DNA from 4 places in the Vreelandella sp. L-25 genome. Region 4 is predicted to be linked to each of the others. Evidence: predicted binding sites of a transcription regulator. Region 4 holds the regulator's gene; each other region holds the start of a gene.
What was found. The regulator LexA, encoded in region 4, represses DNA repair genes until DNA is damaged. The targets are predictions, from matches to a motif close to TACTGTNTANNTANACAGTA.

Region 1 (5,377 bases), on a different contig from region 4:
GGGGCAGATGGCCCGACCTCTATCTATGTGTCCAGCGTACTTGCGCCGGAGCTGCTGGGGGCGATTGCCGTGGCGGCCTATGCCTATATGGCGCTGGTACCGCTGATTCAGCCACCCATCATGCGTCTGCTGACCACTGAAAAAGAGCGCAAGATCACTATGACGCAACTGCGTCCGGTCTCCAAGCTCGAAAAAGTGGTTTTCCCGCTGATGCTATTGATCGCCGTGGCGCTGTTTCTACCGGACGCAGCACCTCTGCTAGGCATGTTCTGCTTTGGTAACCTGATGCGCGAGTGTGGTGTGGTCGAGCGCCTTTCCGATACCGCGCAAAACGCGCTGATCAATATCGTGACGATCATCCTCGGGCTCTCTGTGGGCTCGAAACTGATGGCCGATAGCTTCCTGGCGTTTGAAACCCTGGGTATTCTGGGGCTGGGGATCGTAGCCTTCGGCATCGGCACCGCCGCTGGCGTATTGATGGCCAAGCTGATGAACCTAGTCAGCAAAATGCCCATCAACCCGCTGATTGGCGCGGCGGGTGTGTCTGCCGTGCCGATGGCGGCGCGTGTGGCGAATAAGGTGGGTCTGGAAGCGAACCCGCATAACTTCCTGCTGATGCACGCCATGGGGCCGAACGTTGCTGGGGTCATTGGTTCGGCAGTGGCTGCCGGTGTGATGATCAAGTACCTGGGATAAGCGGCTAGTTAGACAGCACGTCTGCCGCTATAGAACGCGGCTTACCGAGCAAGCGCTCGTGTAAGCCGCGTTTTTTTATGTTCGCTGTAGCTCAATGGATGTTTTAAGGCGGTTTTCCAGTCCGCTGATATCCAGCTCGACATCGCGTGGCCAGCCAATGGTTAAGCTCACGCCGTTGCCATCGTACTCCGCCTGTTGCACGGGCAGTGCCTGCTCGTCGCACCAAGCGCGGGCTTGCGCTTCGTGGGCGAAGCTGACCTTTAATAAATAGCTATCCCGCTCGACGACTTCCCGGGTGGGCAGCGTTTCCAGCCCGGCATTGACCGCCTGCGCATAAGCGCGTGCCAAACCTCCGGTACCTAACTTGGTGCCGCCAAAGTAGCGAATCACCACGCAACCAATTTCGCCAATCTGGCTGCCCTGCAACGCCTGGAACATCGGACGGCCTGCGGTTCCGCCGGGCTCGCCGTCGTCGGAAAAGCCAATATGCGTTTGCTCTCCAGGAGGTCCGGCGATAAACGCAGTGCAGTGATGGCTGGCATTCGGGTGGGCAGCTTTGGCCGCTTGAAGCAGCGCGTCGAAGGCGTCGGTGGTAGGAGCGTGGCACACCCAGGCCAAGAACTGACTCTTTTCAACGTCAATCTCGGCGGTGTGCCATGTCTCAGGGGCTAAATCAGGGACTCGATAGCGCAAATAGTACTCTCAGCAGGGTGGATAACGTTAATGGTGCCGGGTTTCCGTTGCGTGGTGGGCTACGCCCATTACCATGCCCAGCACCTGGATATCACAATTATGCAGGAAGACTTCGGACATCGCTGCATCTTCGGGCCATAAATGAATGCCTAAACGGCTGATAGAGAGCTGCTTCAGCGCCACTTCCCGCTGGTTAATCGTTGCTACGACGGTTTCTTGATGAGCGTCGTGCTGGTGGCGATGAATGATGATGACATCGCCGTCGAAGAGGTTGCAGTCGCGCATGCGATCGCCGCGAATACGCAGGGCGTAGGTGTTGCGACGTGTGACGCGAGGGGGTGTGCACGCTTGGCGCGCATGTGATGAGGCGCTGCGAGACGCTAGTGGGGTAGGCGTCGATGGCGCTACCGGTTGAGACAGCGTCTGAGAGGGTACGTAAGAAGGTACGTGAGACGTTACCTGAGGGGATAGGCAAATCGTCATAGTGTGTTCTCCCATGCAGCGCCCGTTGCCAAGGCGTTTGATTGAGTCGATAGCTGTAGTTTTATTCTGTGGTGTCTATTTATACAGTTGTTACAGTATAAGCCTGTTTTTGCATACAGTGCTAGTGCTGTCTCACACCTGGGTTTCTTACGCGGAAATTGAGACAGGTCACGCTGCGACCCAAGACCGCAGAGCGTGACTGGCGAGAAAGGGCCTTTCCGTGTAGAGTTCGACCCAAAATCAACGTGCCTGGAGTGTCTTTTGAGCCTGTGCCTGCAAGCCCGACAATTGGCCTGTGAACGCGACGACCGTTGGCTGTTTGAAGGGCTCGATCTCGATATTCAAAGCGGCGAGATTGTGCGCATTGAAGGCCCCAACGGCAGCGGCAAGACGACCCTGCTGAAAATACTCTCCGGGCAATTAACCGATTACCGTGGCGAGCTTTACTGGAATGGCGAACCCATGCGCCAAGCCCGTGAACATTTTCTCGCCAATTTACTCTATTTAGGTCATGCCCCAGGCGTGAAAGCAGGCCTGTCACCGCTGGAAAATCTAGCTTGGTATCAGGCGCTTAGCGGAGAAAAGGGCAGCGAGCCTGCACGTGAGGCAGCGTTGGCTGCCGTTGGGTTGGCGGGGTTTGAAGATGTTCCTGCCGGCCAGCTTTCCGCCGGGCAGCAGCGGCGCGTGGCGCTGGCACGCCTGACCCTGACCCAGCGGGCGCTGTGGGTGCTCGACGAGCCTTTCACCGCGATTGATCGCCAAGGGGTGGCGGCGCTAGAGGCGCAGCTGGTGGCGCATGCGCAGTCTGGCGGCTGCGTTCTGGTCACTACTCACCACGCGTTGACCGAGTCACCTGTGCTTAGGCGCATTCAGCTGGGGTAAGAAGGAGACAGCGTTGCAACGTTCACACGCTCAACTGAGCACCCCAGAGGTGGCTATCCATGCTCCCCAGGGCGGTCTGCTGGTGGCCATAAAGGCAACCCTCAAACGCGACCTCACCCTGATGCTGCGCCGTCGTGGCGAAGTGCTCAATCCGCTGGTGTTCTTTGCCCTGGTGATTACCCTGTTTCCCATTGGTATTTCACCGGATCCAGAGCTGTTGGCAAGCATTGCGCCAGGGCTTTTATGGGTGGCCGCACTGCTCGCGGCACTGCTTTCGCTGGATAGCCTGTTTCGCAGCGACTACGACGATGGCAGCCTGGAACAACTATTACTGGCACCCCAGCCGCTGGCGGCGCTGGGGTTGGCAAAAGTGGCGGTACATTGGTTGCTGACGGGGCTGCCGCTGGCACTGATGGCACCGCTGCTGGGCATCATGCTGTCGCTTCCAGCGGGAAGCTACGCCGTGCTAGCGCTGTCGTTGGCACTCGGTACGGCCAGCTTGAGCTTAATTGGGGCGATCGGAGCGGCGCTAACAGTAGGGCTGGCCCGTGGCGGTGTGCTGCTCTCGCTGCTGGTGCTGCCGCTCTATATACCAGTACTAATTTTCGGCGCAGGTGCCGTACAAGCCGCTATTTTTGGCGAGGGCATTGCCGCGCATCTGGCGATTTTAGGCGCACTGTTAGCGCTGGCGCTGATGTTGGCTCCCTGGGCCATTGCGGCATCGCTGCGCATCAGCATTAACGGTTAGAGGACGGGAACACCATGTGGGCCTTTATCAACAAACTAAGATCACCCAAGTGGTTCTATGCCATTAGCGCCAAGCTGCAGCCACTTTTTTGGGTGGCGGCGACGCTACTGCTGCTGGTAGGCACCGTCTGGGGGTTGGCCTTTGCGCCTGTGGACTATCAACAGGGCAATAGTTTTCGCATCATTTATGTCCACGTACCCGCCGCATTCCTAGCCCAATCCATCTTTGTCTCCATGGCGGTCTCCGGGCTGGTATTCATGGTCTGGAAGATCAAAGTGGCGGATATGGTCGCCACCGTGATGGCCCCGCTGGGTGCCGCGATGACCTTCGTAGCGCTTTTTTCGGGCGCAGTATGGGGCGTGCCCACCTGGGGAACCTGGTGGATGTGGGATGCACGGCTTACCTCCATGCTGATTCTGCTGTTTCTCTACCTGGGCGTAATTGCCTTGCGCGGTGCGTTTAGCAGCCGCGATAGCGGCTCCCGTGCCGCGTCTGTGCTAGCGATGGTTGGCGTGATCAATATTCCGATTATTAAGTACTCAGTGGATTGGTGGTACACCCTTCACCAGCCCGCCACCTTTACGATTACCGGCCGCGCTGCCATGACCATGGATATGTGGGCGCCGCTGCTCATCATGGTGTTGGGCTTTTACAGTTTTTTCATTGCGCTCACGCTGATGCGCACGCGTAGCGAAATTCTGCGTCGTGAAGCCAACAAGCGCTGGGTGCGCGAGCTTGCCGAGGAGACGAACTAATGGCCTTTTCCTCGCTAAACGAATTTTTTGCCATGGGCGGTCACGCGGTTTACGTGTGGGCTGCCTGGGGAGTCACTGCGCTGTTGATGCTAGTGATTGTGTGGCACGCACGTCAGGAACGCCGCCAGCTACTCAACGTGGTAAAGCGCCGGGCGCGTCGTGAAAATGCCCAGCGCAACGCTCAGCCATCGCACGCGCAGCCCCTGCAAGAGCCAGTTAACTCTGCTCAGAAGGACGTTCACCATGACGCCTAAACGTAAACAGAAGCTGTTTGTTATCTTAGGGCTATTGTCGCTCACCGCCATTGCGGTGGGGCTCACCCTGTATGCGCTGCGCGCCAATATCAATCTGTTTTTCAGCCCGGTACAAATTGCCCAAGGCGATGCCCCTATGGAGCGCCAAATTCGCGCGGGTGGCATGGTCAAAGAGGGCTCTGTGTCCCGCGACCCGGAAAGCCTGGATGTGGAGTTCGTGGTAACTGACTACGTGGATGATCTAGAGGTCTACTACAGCGGTATTCTGCCGGACCTATTCCGTGAAGGGCAGGGCGTGGTGGTGGTCGGCGAACTGCAGGCCGATGGCCGCCTCTACGCCGATAAAGTACTGGCGCGCCACGATGAAAACTACATGCCGCCCGAAGTGGCGCAGGCGCTGGAAGAAGCAGGCTACTCCCCGGCCGACTTTCAAGCGAAAGCTGCCGAAGTGGGCAAGCGCCTAGAGCAGGAAGGCTCCCCAGAAGGAAGCGACTATTAACGACTGCACGCACGCTGTGCGATAAAGCCTGATGCTAATTCGGAGCACCCATGTTGATTAAGATCATTCCTGAAATCGGCCACTTTGCCCTGGTTATCGCGCTACTCATGGCGGTGGTTCAGGCGGTGATGCCGCTTGCCGGGGCTGCCACGCGTCGCCCGCTGTGGATGGCCTATGGTCGTCCCATGGCCATCGGCCAATTCCTGTTTGTGACCATTGCCTACCTCTGCTTGACCGCCAGCTACATGCTGGACGATTTCAGCGTGGCTAATGTCGCTAACAACTCCAACTCTCTGCTGCCCTGGTACTACAAATTCAGCGCCGTGTGGGGTAACCATGAAGGCTCGGTGCTGCTATGGAGCTTGAT
Region 2 (5,377 bases), on a different contig from region 4:
ATGCCAATGCAGCCGGAGCCGGTGCATAAATCCAGCACGCGGGCGGGTGGTTCTTCTGGAAACCAGGCCGCAAAGCCATCTTCGATCAGCTCGGCAATCGGCGAGCGGGGAATCAGCACGCGCTCATCCACGTTAAACGGGTAGCCTGCAAAGAAGGCCTCTCCCAGTAGATAAGGCAACGGGCGGCGCGTGGTGACACGCTCCCGGGCTAAGCGAATAATCCGCTCGCGCTCAACTGGCAGCAGCCGCGCATCCAGCACGGCGGGGTCGACGTTCCAAGGCAGGTGCAGCGCGCCTAAGCAGAGCGCGACCGCCTCATCCCAGGGTGACTGCGTGCCGTGCCCATAGTGCAACCCCGCCAGATAGAATTCGCTGGATACCCAGCGCAAATAGTCCCGCAGTGTGTAAAGATCGCTTATCAGCGCCGTATCAGGCAGTGATAGCGTTGAGGGGGAGGACTCATCAGAGAGGTGCGTGGTCACAAGGGCTCCTGGCGTCAAAAGTTCGTTGGGGGATTGTACCTTTGACGCTGCCCGGTTCACAGCAGCGCCAAGCTCGCTATACTGTCTCGCCTTAGCGTTTTTTATCTACCGCCCCTTTTTTCACCACTTTAGTTGATTCGAGCCGACCATGACGCGACACCTGCCCAACGATGACGATATCAGTGCCTTTCGCCAAGCGCTGCAGGCGGCAGGCGTACGCCGTATTGCCACCAACCAAGCCGACCCCGGTAAGCCCAAACGCCAGTCAGACGCCAGCGAAGCGCGCCGCCGAGCGGCGGTAGAGAGCAATACACTGCAAACCAGCGGGCGCACGTCTGATGGTCGGGTGGAAGCCGTACGGCCATCAGAGTATTTAGAGTTCAGCGTGCCCGACCTGCCCTGGCGCACGTTTAGCCAGTTGAAGCGCGGCCAATTGGCCTGGCAGGCAGGGCTAGACCTTCACGGCTATACCCTGGAAGAGGCGCGGTTAGAGCTAGAGAGCTTTCTTCGCGATGCCGCAGGCCAAGGGCTGCGCTGTGTGCTGGTGGTGCATGGCAAAGCCTGGGGCACCACCTCTGATTTCCCGGTACTGAAAAGCCATACCAATGCGTGGCTGCGCGAGTGGCCCGGCGTGCTGGCGTTCTGCTCTGCCACGGATATCGATGGCGGCACCGGGGCGATGTATATTTTGCTGCGCAAACGCGGGCAGTAATTCATGTTGTTTATTTAGTAGCGTCAGAGGCAATGCTAGGCATGCGCCGCTCCAAGGCTTCATCGGCCAAGTGGCGGCCTAAGCGGATGAGCTCCTTCGCCCGGTGAAACTCGTAGGTGCTGCATACCGTTTTAGGAATTTCGATCAGCACGTCCGGTGGGTAGCCGGCTACCTTATATTTCGCCAGCGCTGCCTGGGTAATATCAAACGATTCCAGAATCATATCCAGCTTGCCCCACTCGCGCTTGCCGCGCAGGTCTACTGTTTCATCGTCGTCGCTCTCTTCACTGCTGCCGCCTAGGCCACCCCATAGCCGCCGCGTGGTCGCGCGCACCTCCTCCATCCAGCCGCCAATATTGGCGTCGCGGTCCCGCTCCAGGGCGGTGCGGCTGTCGCTACTCTCTTCTTGTGGCAGCAGCTCCTCCAGCGTGACCGACTGCGGGCTGTGAGCGGTGACGTTCACCGCCACCACGAAATCCGCCTCATGGGCAGCCAACACTGGCATCATTGGCAGCGGGTTGAGTAACCCGCCATCCACCAGTACCTGTTCGCCAATGTGCACGGGGGTAATCACCCCTGGCACCGCAATCGAGGCGCGAATGGCGCGTAGCAGCGGGCCGTTTTGAAACCATACTTCCCGCTGGCGCACGAGGTCGGTGGCCACGGTGGTCACTGGAATGGGCAGGTCTTCAATCAGCCGGTCGCCCACTAGCTCCTCCAGCTTGCTCATCACTTTGTTGGCACGCATCGCCCCCATGGGGCTCCAGGTCACATCGACCAGCTTGAGCACGTCCAAGTAATCAAGGTTACACACCCACTCCCGGTACTCCGGCAGCTTGGCCGAGGCGTAAATGCCGCCGATCAGCGCTCCCATGGAGCATCCGGCAATCGAAATAATCTCGAAACCACGCGCCTCCAGCGCTTCAATCACGCCAATATGCGCATAGCCCCTAGCACCGCCGCTACCGAGCACCAGCGCTACTTTATTGCCACCGCCCGGCGTCCTCCCCGTTAATTGGCTGACCACGTTCTGCCCCTCCTTTGTGGCATGGCGTCTCATACGCACGCGCTTTTCTTTTGATGCGACGTTAACTGGCCGTGCAGCCTTCTAAGCAAATCACCTCGGCCACACGCTCAACGGCCTGTGGTTCCAAATGCAGATGGTGGCCACCTGCCAGCACGTGCCGGGTGAGTCGCGGCACCGCCTGCCTTGCTTGGGCTGCCCAGGCGCGCTCGCCTAAAATACCGCGCTCACCTTCTATCAATAGCACCGGCGCCTGGATTTCGGCCAAAACGGCCAGCACCTGCTGCGGCGTAAAGCGCACCAGCGAGGGCTTTAGCAGGCGGCTATCAGTGCGCATTTGTACTTTGCCATCGGCGGTGGCCTGGGTGTTGCGCTCGACCAGCGGCGTGGCGGTGATGCTATCTAGTGGCGTGACGCCCCCCGCCACACGCGCCGCCACGGCGCTCTCAATATCCGGGTAACGAGGCGCGCGGGAAGGCGGGCGCCGATGAGCGATTAAGCCTTTGCGCAGTTGGCTGGGCGTCTCTTGTGCCGGTGTATTCAGCGCACCTAACCCGTCAATCAGAATTAACCGGGCGACTTTTTCCGGTAACGACGCCGCCAGCAGGCAAGAAACGGCCGCCCCCATGGAGTGGGCAAGCAGCGTGGCTTGTTCAATGCCGAGCGTTTCCATGGCATCCAGCACGTCGTGGGTGTAATCCCAGAGCGCGTAGTCGCTGCCAGCGGGGGCATGAGCGGAGTGCCCGTGGCCTCGAAAATCGATCGCCACGATGCGAATGCCCAGCGCGCTCACCAAGCGTGGGGCCAAGCGTGTAAAGCTGGCGGCGTTATCCAGCCAACCATGCAGCGCCAGCCAGGTGGGTGCGTCGTACTGCCCCCAGCTCAATGCCGCCAACCGCCCACCGGCCAACGAAAGCGGCTGAGGCGCCGCGCCTACTCGGGAAGCGTCGTTCATAAAAGTGGGTCTCACTGCGAAAATCTGGCGCGTCAGGTGACGCTCGTAAATGTGAACATTACGATGCACATAGTATGGTGCAAACGTTACCATGCTCGACGCAGCGCTTGTGCTGCTTTTACACGGCCATGGGCCACGACGCTGTTCATTTTTGATGGAGATTGCCATGAAACCTCGCCGCGATACCCGCGCCCGTAACCTTGTGTTCTTTATTACTGTCGTGAGCGCCCTAGTCGTGGGGCTATGGTTAGCCCGCTGAGGGCAGTGCTTGCAATTTCTCCCCCATGAATAAATACTGTTTAAATATACTGTACATAAACACACTATTTATTCATGAGGATGCCGACGATGCCGTCTCAACCCATCCATCTTGCAACAACCGTGGTTGCGACAGCCTTGCCGTTAACTTCTCAGCCGCTGCCTTTTCCTCTGCTCACAGGCCGTGCAGGCTTTAGCGGCTTTCCCTCTCCTGCCCAAGATTACGAGCCGCGCACTCTCGACCTCAATGCGCGGCTGATCAAGCACCCTACCCAAACGTTTTACCTCTCCGCGACAGGGGACAGCATGGAGGGTTGGGGCATCTTTGACGGTGATTTACTGGTCGTCGACCGCAGCGTCACGCCGCGCCTAGGGCATATTTTGGTCGCCATGCTGGATGAAGAAGTGCTGATCAAACGCTATGCGCTGCATCGCGGCACGCCGCACCTCTGCTCGGCCCACCCCCACTATCCGCCGCTGCCCCTGGAAGGTACCGACTGCCAGCTATGGGGCGTGGTGCGCGCGGTGATTCACGAGTATCTGCCATGATCGGGCTGGTGGATGCCAATAATTTTTACGTTTCCTGTGAGCGGGTGTTCAATCCGACGTTGGAAGGCAAACCCGTTGGTGTGATGTCGAATAACGACGGCTGCGTGATTGCCCGCTCAGCAGAGATGAAAGCCATGGAGATCTCCATGGGCACGCCCGCATACCAGTTAGAGGGGCTACGCCGCCGCGGGGTAATCCACCTGCTCTCTTCTAACTACGAGCTGTACGGCGATATGTCAGCGAGGCTTGCCCAGCTGCTGCGCGATACGTGCCCCGAAGTGGCCCCCTACTCGATTGATGAGATGTTTATTTATCTGGATGGCCTCAGTGACACCCAGTGCCAAGCGCTGGGCACAGCACTGCGCCGCCGCATTCGTCGCTATTTGGGGCTTCCGGTGTGTATCGGGCTGGCCCCTACGCATACACTGGCGAAGCTCGCCAATCACCTAGCCAAAAAACAGCCTCACTACGCAGGAGTGTGTTTACTCCACGGTGAAAGCGCTACCACCCAAGCAGTGCTGAAACAGCTGCCGGTAAGCGATGTGTGGGGAGTAGGCAGGCGTCTTGCCGAACGACTAGCGGTCAGCGGCATTCGTACCGCCTGGGATTTGCGGGAGCACGACCCCAAACGGCTACGCAAACGCTTCTCGGTGGTTCTAGCCCGCACCGCCTTAGAGCTGCGCGGTACGCCCTGCCTAGAGTTGAATGCCGTTGAGCAACCCCGCCAGCGTATCATGACCTCACGCTCGTTTGGTAAAACCACCGGCGTAAAAGAGGAGCTTCACGCGGCGCTGCGCCGCCACGCCCAGCGCAGTGCCGAAAAATTGCGCCAGCAGGGCAGCCTGGCCCGCGCGGTGATGCTGTTCTTGAATACCAACCGCCACCGCAAAGATCAACCGCAGCGCTCGCCCAGCGCGATGATTCCACTCGACGCACCTACCGACGATACCCGTATCCTCTTGGAGGCCGTTCGCGAAGGGCTCGACCAGATGTACCTGCCCGGCTTTCAGTTCATGAAAGCGGGCGTGATGCTGCTGGATTTGGTGGATGCGCAGCAGTATCAACTCTCGCTGCTACAGCCTGCCGCCAAAGCACACCCGCACTTGATGAAGGCGGTAGACGAGATTAATCAGAAGATGGGGCAAGGCACGCTGCGCTTTGGGATGACTGACGCCGACGCGCCTTGGCAGCTGCGCTGTGAGCACCGCTCAAGACGCTACACCACTTGTTGGGATGAGTTAATGGAGGCAGGCACTCACCCTGGCGCGATTGCCGCCGCCAGGGTGAAGCGTGAACAGCAGCGCTTAGCGGGCGGAAAGCGCTTGGCGAAGGCGCGGGCTAATGGCTTCGCCCACCACTGCCACCAGGACCAGCAGCGCTAGCAGCACCGGCCAGTG
Region 3 (5,377 bases), on a different contig from region 4:
TCGGACACGCCCCGTTAGCGATAACGATGTAAAACAGATGTAAAAACAACAGGATCGCCCGTTATGTTTCAACTCACTCGCAGCGTTACTTGGCAGGCCCTAGAGCGCCTGCGCGATAAAACCGCCAATGACCGCATTCGTGACTACTTTACGAATGACCCGCAGCGCTTTGAAAAAATGAGCCTCCGCGTCGGCGGCCTCTTTCTAGATTACTCCAAGCATCAGGTGTCGGATGAAGTGCTGGCCAAACTGATTGAGCTAGCCGACCACTCCGCCCTGGTACAGCGCCGCGCCCAAATGTTTTCTGGCGACATTATCAACGTGACCGAGAACCGTCCGGTACTCCACACCGCGCTACGCCATCTTGGCGATGAGCCGGTGTATGTGGATGGCGAAGACGTGATGCCCGAAATCACCCGCACCCGCGAGCAGATCAAGCTGTTCTCAGAAGCGGTGCGTAGCGGCGAGTGGAAAGGCTATAACGGCCAGCGCATTAAAGACGTGGTCAATATCGGCATTGGCGGCTCGGACCTCGGCCCCAACATGGCGGTGCGTGCGCTGTTGAAGTATCGCCACCCGGAGCTGCACTTCCACTTCGTTTCCAACGTGGACGGCACCCATATTCAGAAAGTGCTCTCACGGCTCGACCCCGCCACCACGCTGTTCATCGTTTCTACCAAGACCTTCTCCACTCAGGAGACCCTGCTCAACGCCAAGACTGCGCGGCGCTGGTTCCTGGAGAACGCTGGCGAAGACGCCGACGTGGGCGCGCACTTCATTGCCGCTTCCACCAACCGCAAAGCGGCGATGGAGTTCGGTATTCGCGAAGAGAACGTGTTCGAGTTTTGGGCCTGGGTGGGCGGCCGCTACTCCATGTGGTCTTCCATCGGTTTGCCCATTGCACTCTCGATTGGCTTTGAAGGCTTTATTGAGCTGCTGGAAGGCGCCCATGAGATGGACCGGCACTTTATCGAAGCGCCTTTCGCTCAAAACATGCCGGTACTGATGGCGCTGATTGGCATCTGGTACATCAATTTTATCGGTGCGGAAACCCAGGCCATCGTGCCCTACGACCAAGCGCTGAACCAACTGCCCTCCTTCCTGCAGCAGTTGGATATGGAGTCTAACGGTAAGTCGGTAGATATTTTCGGCCACCCGGTGAACTACAAAACCGGCCCGATTGTATGGGGCCAAACCGGCTCCAACGGCCAGCACGCCTTCTTCCAGCTGCTGCACCAGGGCACCCGCTATGTGCCCATCGATTTTATCGCCTCGCTCAAGCCGGAACCGGGCGTGGAAGACCACCACTTCGCCCTGCTGACCAACATGCTGGCCCAAGCCAACGCCTTTATGGAAGGCAGCCAAGGCGACAGCAAAGAGCTTAGCCAGCTCGACCCCTATAGCTGCCCCGGCAACCGTCCCTCCAGCACCCTGCTGCTCGACGAGCTAACGCCGAAAAACCTGGGCGCGCTGATTGCGCTCTACGAGCACAAGGTGTTCGTTCAGGGCGTAATCTGGAACATCAACTCGTTCGACCAGTGGGGCGTACAGCTAGGCAAGCGCATCGCCGGTGAAATCAGCGAGCGCATCGACGCCAACGCCGCCGACTTCGACGCTTCTACGCAGGGGCTGCTTGAGCTGGTGCGTGCCCACTTTCCCACCAGCGCACGCAAAGCCGATAGCGCCGAGCCAGCAAGCAGTGATAAAAAACCGGTGCGCAAGAAGCGTTAGGATAAAAAGTAAGTAAGCACAGCGCCTTGGCAGACTACCAGGGCGCTTTTGGGTCAACGCCTATTGAGTGGCGCTCAACCGTCGACAATCGGCGTGTAGCTGGCACACCGATGCCCCTTGCTTGCAGAGCACGACAAACACCCTATACTGTATGGATAAACATATTATAGGTGGCTCAGCGCGAGGCTCCCGATGACGGCCCATAACCTTCCCCGATCCGCCGTGCATAAAGGGCGTGGTGCAACCTACGACCCACATAACCGCTTCGCCCCTACCCGCAGCGTGGCGGAGGATGACGGCTGGTGGCAAGAGGAGGCCACCACCTCGCTGGCAACAGAAGTGCGCGAGGAAGCCAGTAAAAGCGCGCTCTCTTGGAACAACTCTCCAGATTTACCCTTTGATCGTTCGCTTAACCCGTATCGCGGCTGTGAGCATGGCTGTGTCTACTGCTATGCGCGCCCGTCACACGCCTATTGGGATTTATCGCCGGGGCTGGATTTTGAAACCAAACTGATCGCCCGCCACGGGCTGGTGGAGCATTTAAAAGAGGAGCTTTGCCACCCCCACTACGTTTGCAGACCCATTAACCTCTCCGGCAATACCGACTGTTACCAGCCGCTAGAGGCCACCTACCAAACCACCCGCCGCTTGCTGGAATTGCTGTTGGCTTGCCGCCACCCGGTGACGCTAGTGACGAAAAGCACGCTAATTTTGCGGGATATCGATCTACTAGCAGAAATGGCGGAGCATCGCTTGGTGCGGGTGTTCGTGAGCTTGACCAGCCTGGACGCTAACCTAAAGCGCACGCTGGAACCCCGTGCGGCATCGCCGCAGGCGCGCCTGAAAGTGATTCGTGAGCTAAACACGGCGGGAATACCGGTGGGCACGCTGGTATCGCCGATTATTCCCGGCCTGACCGACCACGAAATTGAGCGCATTCTGGAAGCCGCCAGCCGCGCCGGGGCGCGCACCGCCACCTGGATGCTGCTAAGGCTGCCCCACGAGGTCGCGCCGCTGTTTGAAGCGTGGCTAGAAGCCCACTACCCCGAGCGCGCCGCTAAGGTAATGAGTTTGATGCGCCAGTGTCGGGGCGGTAAAACCTACGATGCTGCCTTTGGTAAGCGCTTTCGCGGCGAGGGGGTATTCGCTGACTTAATCGCCCAGCGGTTTCAGCGTGCTAGCCGCCAGTGGAACATGCAGCCACGCACCGAGCAGGGACTGAATACCCGTGATTTTCGCCCGCCCCGGGCACAGGGGGATTTATTTGATTAGACTGCAGGAATACCCATCACTAAGAAGACGCCCCCTCCATGTCGCTCAGCAAAACAAAATCCAGCTTTTACCGCCGCCTTTACGTGGCCCACTTGATTGAGCAAGGCGTGGCCAGCGTACCCGCGTTGATGGAAGCCACCGGCATGCCGAGGCGCACCGCCCAGGACACCATTACGTCCCTGGGGGAATTGGATATTGAGTGCGTGTTTGAAAAAAGCCACGGCGAGCGCCACAACATTGGCCACTACACCATTAAGCAGTGGGGCGCGATTGACCCGCACTGGGTGGCATCGAACGCTGAGCGCTTAGGGCAGGCATTGGGCTATCGCTAAGCCCCTCGTCAGGCTCTGCCCACGCAAGGCGCGCCGTGTTTAACGTCACGCTGAGCGAGCTTGCTGCCATCGCCAGCACGGCGGCCAAGGGCGGTACCGCCATCATGATCACCAGCCCAAGCGCCAGCGTGTTATAGAGTGCCGAAAACACTAGGTTTTGCACCATAACTCGGCGGGTGCGCTTCGCCAGTGCCAATAGCCTCACCACACCGCTCACCCCAGGCTGAAGCAGCTGTGCGGCGGCTCCTTCGCGGGCGGCTTCGCTGGCTTGCATAGGGGCGACGCCTACCCCGGCTTCGGCAAGGCTTAAGCTATCGTTCACCCCGTCGCCCACATAGAGCGTGGGCGATGGCAGCGCTTTGAGTAGTGCCGCTTTGGCTTCCGGCGAACGCTGGGCGTAGCAGGCGGTTTTTGCTAACCCTACCTGCTGGCCAAGCCAGCCCACCGGCCCCTGGCGGTCGCCGCTGATCAGCGCCACGATGTACCCTGAGCGCTGTAGTTCGGCAAGGCTTGCTTTCGCATCGCTCACCGGCTGGTCGGCACAGTAAAGCGTGGCGAGCCAACCGCGGCTGTTGGCCACTACCACCTGTGAAGCAAAGGCGTAGTCAGGGTGTTGGGCGTTATCTGGCAAGGGTGTGCCAAGCTGCTGCTCTATCCATGCGGCGCTACCTAACCACCACTGCTCTCCGTTTTGAAACGTTACTTGCAGGCCTTTGCCGGGATGCTCCTCAAGATGAAGTACGTTATGAAATACTTTATGAAGCGCTTTGGGCGGCGTTGCTGTTTCAGCCTTGTTCACCCAGTCCAGCAAACCGCTGGCTAGTGGGTGTTCGCTTTGGCTAACGGCGCTGTGCAGCATCGCCTGAAACATCGTGAGATCTTCGCCCTGGCGCAGCGCGGCGTGCACTACCTGATACTGCCCACGGGTGAGCGTACCGGTTTTATCAAAGGCAATACCACGTACTTTCGCCAGGGTTTCAAAAGCGGCAGGGTCGCGAAGCGCAATGCCCTGCTGTAACGCTTGGCTGCTACCGGCAAGGCTTGCCAGCGGAACCGCCAGCCCAACCGCGCAGGGGCAAGCCACCACCAAAACAGACAGCGCACGCACAGCAGCGTCTTCCAGCCCAAGGCCCAATAGCAACCCGAGTGGGAGTGTCAGCACAGCCAGCAGCAGCGCTACGGGGCTTAGCCATGAGGCAAAGCGGTCGGCCAGCTTATGCAATTCGCCCTTTTTTGCCTGGGCGCGGCGCATTTGCTCGCACAGTTTATCCACCCGCCGCTGGCCGACGGTAGCCGTCACAGCCACCTTCAAAGGCGCTGCGTTTAGCCCCGCCGCATAGCGGCAGCCCGCATAGACCCGCTGCCCAGCATGCAGGTAACGGGGCACGCTTTCCCCAGTGAGCGTGGCGGTGTCCAGCCAGCCGGGCGTTTCCAGCAGGCCATCCAAGGGCACCTGCTCACCAGGAGGCACTTCAATCACAGCTCCTATGGAGACTTCCCCAACGGGCTGCATGTCGCGCTGCCCGCCTTGGCAAACCACCACATCAGCCTCCGGCAGCCTTAGTGCATCAAAGGCTTTAAGCCCCCGCTGCCTGCACAGGGTTTCGACCAGCCGGCCCACCAGAAGCAGCACAATCAGCATCACCGCAGTATCGAAATAGACCTCAGCAGAGCCGCGCAGCAGCAGCCCTACCGATACCGCCATGGCGCCAAGCACACCCAGGCTTACCAATACATCCATGCCGGGGCGTCGGGCCAATAGCGTGCGCCACCCCGCTCGGTAAAACGGCAGGCCGGAATAGAGCACGACGGGTAGTGAAAAGGCACCGGCCACCCAAGCAACGACCAGCTCTATGGTGGCATTGGGCAGCGCGCCCACGTAGATCAGCAGCGACGCCAGCATGGTCCACATACCCAACACTGCACCTACAATCAGGCGCAGCATGAGGTAGCGGCTCTCTTGGGCTAAGCGCTGCTGGGCATCTTGCACTGGCTCTAGCTCGCTCAGCCGATAGCCCAGCCGCTTCACCACGGGGGCTAGC
Region 4 (5,377 bases):
TGCAAGGCGGCTGTGGGTAGCGCGTTTCGCAGCGCAGCCCTTGGTGGTCAAGCACAATCATATCGCCATTCACCGGTGCTAGCGGCGCTCTGATACCTAGCTCCTCAGCAAGCGCTTGGTGCGCCTCCTGATGGCGCGCTTCACCATGTACCGGCAGTAGCATTTTGGGCCTCACCCACTGGTAGAGCTTTTTCAGCTCTTCCTGAGCGGGGTGGCCGGTTGCATGAAGCTCGGGGTGGTTCATTTCGTCGAACAGCGTGACACCGAGTTGCAGTAAACGTTTTTTAAGCTGCTCGATAGGGCGCTCATTGCCTGGAATTGTTTTGGCGGAAAAAATCACGCTATCGCCGGGTTCCAAGTCCACAAAGGGGTGTCGACGCTGCGCTAAACGCTGCAAGGCAGCGCGAGGCTCGCCTTGGCTACCGGTGGCAATAATCACGACCTCCTCCGGTGGTAGATAGCCCAAATCATGGGGTGGCACCAGGGGGGGGAAGTTATCCAGATAACCAAGGCCTCTAGCAACACTGACCATGCGCTCCATTGAGCGGCCCATCAAACTAACGCGACGGCCACACGCTTGGGCCGCTAAGCCAATGGCCAGTACGCGCGCTAGGTTGCTAGCAAAACAGGACACTACCACGCGGCCTTTACACGCTTTCAATGTGGTGGAAAGCGCCTTGGCAACATCCCCCTCGCTGCCCGACTGCCCTGGCATTGGCGCATTGGTCGAGTCACCTACCAGAAGATCCACCGGCGCCAGTGCTCTAAACTGGGCAGCGTTCACGGGGGCGCCAATCAGTGGGTTGGGGTCGAGTTTCCAGTCGCCGGTGTGCAGTATGCGGTAATCACCCGCCTGCATCATGATGGAGCAGCTTTCGGGGATGGAGTGGGTAACACTCAAGTAGCGCAGTGTAAATGGCCCGCTCTCCACCGCATCGCCTGGTTCAATCACTTCAATGGAGGCGCTGCTGAGCTGGTGTTCGGCGAATTTGTAACGCAATAGCCCTGCTGCGAGAGGAGTGGCAAAGATAGGGCAACCCCATTTGGGCCATAGCCACGCCACCGCACCAATATGATCTTCATGACCATGGGTGATAAACAGCGCCTTAGGTGTGATCTTCAGTGCCTCTAGGGTATCGGTATTAGGTACTTGCAGCGGCGAGTTGGGCAGGTCTTGGCGAATCATCATGCCGCAATCTACGGCGATCCACTGGTCGTCGTATCCATACAGCGTAAGATTCATTCCAATTTCACCACATCCACCTAGCGGGAGTAGGCGCAGGGGCGGGCGACGACGGGGACGAAGTTGAACGCGGGATGGATGCATCAGTTATGAAAAGCCTAGAAAGTAATTCCTTAACTATACGGGAAGCGGGGGGCGGGTAACAATCATCGCGGCACCTGACCACGGTGCTTCCTCATCGTGCTTACGGTACACTACCGCCGCTAATGTGGTTTACCTGCTGGTAGGCAGGTGCTTGGCGAGCGTGCCGTTAAATACGTTAAGAGTGTTTGTTATGTCTCATTACTATCGTTTAGTTGTTTCCTGCCCAGATCAAGTGGGCATCGTGGCGCGTGTCTCAAGTTTTATTGCTCAACAAGGCGGCTCAATTACCGAAGCCAGCCAGCACTCTGACTTAGAGACTGGCCGCTTTTTTATGCGTTACGAGATTCTGGCGGATTCTCTGGGTATGTCGGCGGAAGCACTGCGCACGTCGTTTGAGCCGGTGGCGGCTGAATTTGATATGCAGTGGTCGCTGGTGGATACCCAAAAGCGCCGCCGTGTGGTGTTGATGGTGTCTCGGGAATCCCACTGTTTGGTGGACCTTCTCTACCGCTGGCAGGCAGGTGAGTTGGATTGCGATATTGTCGGCGTTATCTCTAATCACGATGATATGCGCTCGCTGACTGAATGGTATGGCATCCCTTATCATCATGTACCAGTTGACCCGGCTAATAAACAAAAGGCTTTTGAACAGGTGCAGGAGCAGATTGATGCTGCCCGCGCTGACTGCATAGTGCTAGCACGCTATATGCAAATTCTGCCACCTTCGCTTTGCGAACGGTATGCAGGGCGCGTGATTAACATTCATCACAGCTTCTTGCCTTCCTTTGCGGGTGCCAAGCCGTATCATCAAGCCTATGAGCGGGGCGTGAAACTGATTGGGGCAACTTGCCACTATGTGACAGAAGAGCTGGATGCAGGCCCTATAATTGAGCAGGACATTCACCGGGTCAGCCACTGTCACACGCCTACTGATTTGGTACGTTTTGGTCGCGATGTGGAAAAAGCGGTATTGGCGCGGGGGCTGCGTTGGCACCTAGAAGATCGCGTGCTAATTCACGGCAACAAAACGGTCGTTTTTAGCTAATCGGCAGAAGGGGGCGCTATGTCGTTTGCACAAAGCGTATTGGCACCGTGGGCACTCGTGATGACGTGGCTTTTATCGTTGGGTGTCATCGTCTGGTGCTTATGCCTGCGCCCCTGGCGGCCACTGCTTGAGGATACAGCGCTTCAGCACCGCTGGATGGCAGCTACGTTGGCCGTCATGTTGATGTGGCAATTGCGTGCGCAAGCGGTGGACTGGTTAACGCTTCACTTGGTGTTTACGGTGCTGATGACGCTAGTCTTTAAAATGCCGCTGGCGTTGATCAGCAATGTGATGGTTAATGTCGCCATGGTGGCTATTGGCAGAAACGATTGGTCGCTAATGGGGGCAAATGTGCTGGTGACAGGTATTGTGCCTGCGACCGTGACCGGTTTTGTATGGCGAATCGTTGACCGTCGGTTGCCTGATAATTTGATGGTGTTTTTATTTGCTTGTGGCTTTTTTGGAACAGCCTTGGCGACCTTAGGGGGAGGGCTATCTACTGTTGCGCTGATTATCGTAGCGGGCACTGATCCCGAGGCCGTCTATCTCGCCCAAGAGTATGCCCGCTTTTTACCGTTACTGATGCCGTCAGAGGCATTTATAACCGGTATGCTGCTGAGTATTTTGCTGGTGTACCACCCAAGCTGGGTGGCCACCTTTAATGACCACCGCTATATCGACTTGCAGTAGCCTGCCTTACAGGTTGGGCAACTAGCCAAGCGCTTGCCCATTACCACCGCGAATAACACCAACACCCACGCCTTCAATATCAAGCTGCTGAGTGCGTAGGTCGATCTCAATTGGTGCGAAATCTGCGTTCTCGGCAATCAGTGTTACTTGATGCCCTTGGCGTTTAAAACGCTTGACTGTTACTTCGTCTTCTAATCGTGCCACGACAATTTGCCCATCGCGAACGCGGTCAGTGCGATGCACGGCCAGAAGGTCGCCTTCAAGAATGCCTACATCTTTCATGGATAGGCCGCGCACCCGTAGCAGGTAATCTGCTTTAGGCGTGAAGTACTCAGCGGGCAGCGGGCAGTAACGGTCAATATGTTCAGCCGCAAGGATAGGGCTGCCAGCGGCGACCTCACCAATCACAGGAAGCCCATTGGGCAGCGGCTCATTAGTAGCAGGTGCTGCAGCCGCTGGTGTTTCAGTAAGCTCCTGCGGCTCCTGGTTAGGTAAGCGGATGCCTCGTGATGTATTGCGAATTATACGAATAGCGCCTTTGCGCTCGAGCGCACGCAAATGCTCTTCTGCTGCGTTAGGCGAGCGGAATCCCAGCGCTTTGGCAATTTCGGCGCGGGTAGGGGGGTAGCCAAGCTCACCCATGGTCTTAACAATAAAATCAAATACGTGCTGCTGACGTGCTGTGAGTGGACGCGACATACCAAACTCCAAAACAGTGAAAAGACAGTAGCTACATGTCGGCTTAATCAGTATGTGTTTAAGTATACAGTATGTTGCTCTGTCCAGTACATGACGAGTTACACCCAACCGAGACAGTCGTTAAGTGTTTAGTTAACGCTTACTACCCTTTGGATAAGAGATTGAGCCAGCAGGGGTTATGACATAGTATTCAGCTATGTTTAAAACACCTGTTTTTTGGAGGGCGCTATGGCCCAATCGGATACGGTAACGCGTATTTTAGATACTGCAGAGGTACTGTTTGCAGAGCGAGGCTTTGCCGAGACGTCGCTGCGTAATATCACCAGCAAGGCCCGGGTTAATTTGGCGGCCGTGAACTACCACTTTGGTTCCAAAAAAGCGCTAATTCAAGCGGTGTTTTCCCGCTATCTCGATCCATTTTCAGAGCGTTTTCACACCGCACTGGACGAGCTAGAAGCTCACTATCAAGGCCAGCCTATTCCTCTAGAAGTGCTGTTAGAGACCATGGCCACTACGGTACTGGCAGTGCCCGCCGAACGTAATAGCCTGAAGGTATTTATGCGGCTACTAGGGTTAGCCTACAGTCAGGCGCAAGGGCATCTGCGTCGCTATATTCAGCAGCAGTATGGCGATGTATTTACCCGTTTTACCGAGCTGGTGCGTAAAGCCACGCCTGAGCTGCCGGACGCCGAGCGCTTTTGGCGGCTACACTTTATGCTAGGCACAGTGATATTTACGCTCTCAGGACTGGATGCCCTGCGTGATATTGCTGCAAAGGATTATCAAGAGCAGGTGACGGTGCGTGACCTTGTGCGGCGGCTACGTCCAGTCGTTGTTGCTGCGATGAACGCGCCGCTACCGGCTGCGGTTGAAGAGGGAAACCATGGCAACGCCCAGGCTAGCTGAATTACCGCCTTCCCAATCTGGTTGGGTGGAGATTGACACCCAGCGGCAGCGGTTGCGCTGGTGGCAGGGAAAGGAAGTGAACTATGAGTGCGCGATCTCCACTGGGGTTGCTGGCGTAGGGCAGCAAGAGGGTAGCGGCCAAACACCGCTGGGCTGGCACTATGTCCGTGCGTCTATCGGCAAGGACTTGCCTGATAATGCGGTATTTCGTGGTCGCCGATGGACTGGCGAAGTATTTTCGCCTGAATTGGCGACCAATTACCCTGAGCGAGACTGGATTCTAACGCGCATTATGTGGCTCTGCGGGCTGGAGCGCGGCGTTAACCGCGGCGCTGACGTGGACTCCCAGCGGCGCTACATTTATTTGCACGGCACGCCTGAAGAACAACCGATGGGTGTGGCTGCCTCTCACGGCTGCATCCGCCTGCGAAATCACGATTTACACTACCTGTTTGCACACGCCCAACCCGGTACGCCGGTTTGGTTGCATTAAGCCCACTTCCGGGCGTCCTGCCAGAATTTTGACACGCTAAGCGGTTAGTCTAAAATGGCGCCCTTTTTGTCGGATCCTCCCCATGACGCAACCCATTGGCCCGGTCATGCTTGACCTAGAAGGGCCGCAGTTATCCAACGCTGAAAAGACATTGCTAAAAGACCCTGCGGTGGGCGGCGTTATCCTGTTCGCCCGTAATGTCGAAGATGCGTACCAA

Region 1: AC13CN_RS02640 (LexA family protein) is a predicted target of LexA. The motif match lies at 1,942-1,961, and genes of this name have one in related genera.
Region 2: AC13CN_RS00900 (LexA family protein) is a predicted target of LexA. The motif match lies at 3,467-3,486, and genes of this name have one in related genera.
Region 3: AC13CN_RS17010 (PA0069 family radical SAM protein) is a predicted target of LexA. The motif match lies at 1,877-1,896, and genes of this name have one in related genera.

The regions. Positions count from the first base shown of each region.
Region 1 covers NZ_JBSXNH010000034.1:32,840-38,216, reverse strand. Annotated here, with positions in the region: gene AC13CN_RS02650 (sodium ion-translocating decarboxylase subunit beta) at 1-696, shown strand, start outside; gene AC13CN_RS02645 (IMPACT family protein) at 772-1,389, opposite strand; gene AC13CN_RS02640 (LexA family protein) at 1,417-1,872, opposite strand; gene ccmA (cytochrome c biogenesis heme-transporting ATPase CcmA) at 2,134-2,754, shown strand; gene ccmB (heme exporter protein CcmB) at 2,768-3,502, shown strand; gene AC13CN_RS02625 (heme ABC transporter permease) at 3,517-4,257, shown strand; gene ccmD (heme exporter protein CcmD) at 4,257-4,511, shown strand; gene ccmE (cytochrome c maturation protein CcmE) at 4,501-5,010, shown strand; gene AC13CN_RS02610 (heme lyase CcmF/NrfE family subunit) at 5,061-5,377, shown strand, end outside.
Region 2 covers NZ_JBSXNH010000018.1:4,256-9,632, reverse strand. Annotated here, with positions in the region: gene prmB (50S ribosomal protein L3 N(5)-glutamine methyltransferase) at 1-482, opposite strand, end outside; gene AC13CN_RS00915 (Smr/MutS family protein) at 631-1,194, shown strand; gene AC13CN_RS00910 (patatin-like phospholipase family protein) at 1,205-2,221, opposite strand; gene AC13CN_RS00905 (alpha/beta fold hydrolase) at 2,283-3,173, opposite strand; gene AC13CN_RS00900 (LexA family protein) at 3,522-3,980, shown strand; gene AC13CN_RS00895 (Y-family DNA polymerase) at 3,977-5,362, shown strand; gene AC13CN_RS00890 (sodium-dependent transporter) at 5,285-5,377, opposite strand, start outside.
Region 3 covers NZ_JBSXNH010000092.1:48,624-54,000, reverse strand. Annotated here, with positions in the region: gene pgi (glucose-6-phosphate isomerase) at 64-1,731, shown strand; gene AC13CN_RS17010 (PA0069 family radical SAM protein) at 1,924-3,003, shown strand; gene AC13CN_RS17005 (winged helix-turn-helix domain-containing protein) at 3,042-3,335, shown strand; gene AC13CN_RS17000 (heavy metal translocating P-type ATPase) at 3,256-5,377, opposite strand, start outside.
Region 4 covers NZ_JBSXNH010000084.1:38,996-44,372, reverse strand. Annotated here, with positions in the region: gene AC13CN_RS14105 (ribonuclease J) at 1-1,243, opposite strand, end outside; gene purU (formyltetrahydrofolate deformylase) at 1,518-2,372, shown strand; gene AC13CN_RS14095 (energy-coupling factor ABC transporter permease) at 2,391-3,062, shown strand; gene lexA (transcriptional repressor LexA) at 3,084-3,761, opposite strand; gene AC13CN_RS14085 (TetR/AcrR family transcriptional regulator) at 3,990-4,667, shown strand; gene AC13CN_RS14080 (L,D-transpeptidase) at 4,645-5,160, shown strand; gene nagZ (beta-N-acetylhexosaminidase) at 5,243-5,377, shown strand, end outside.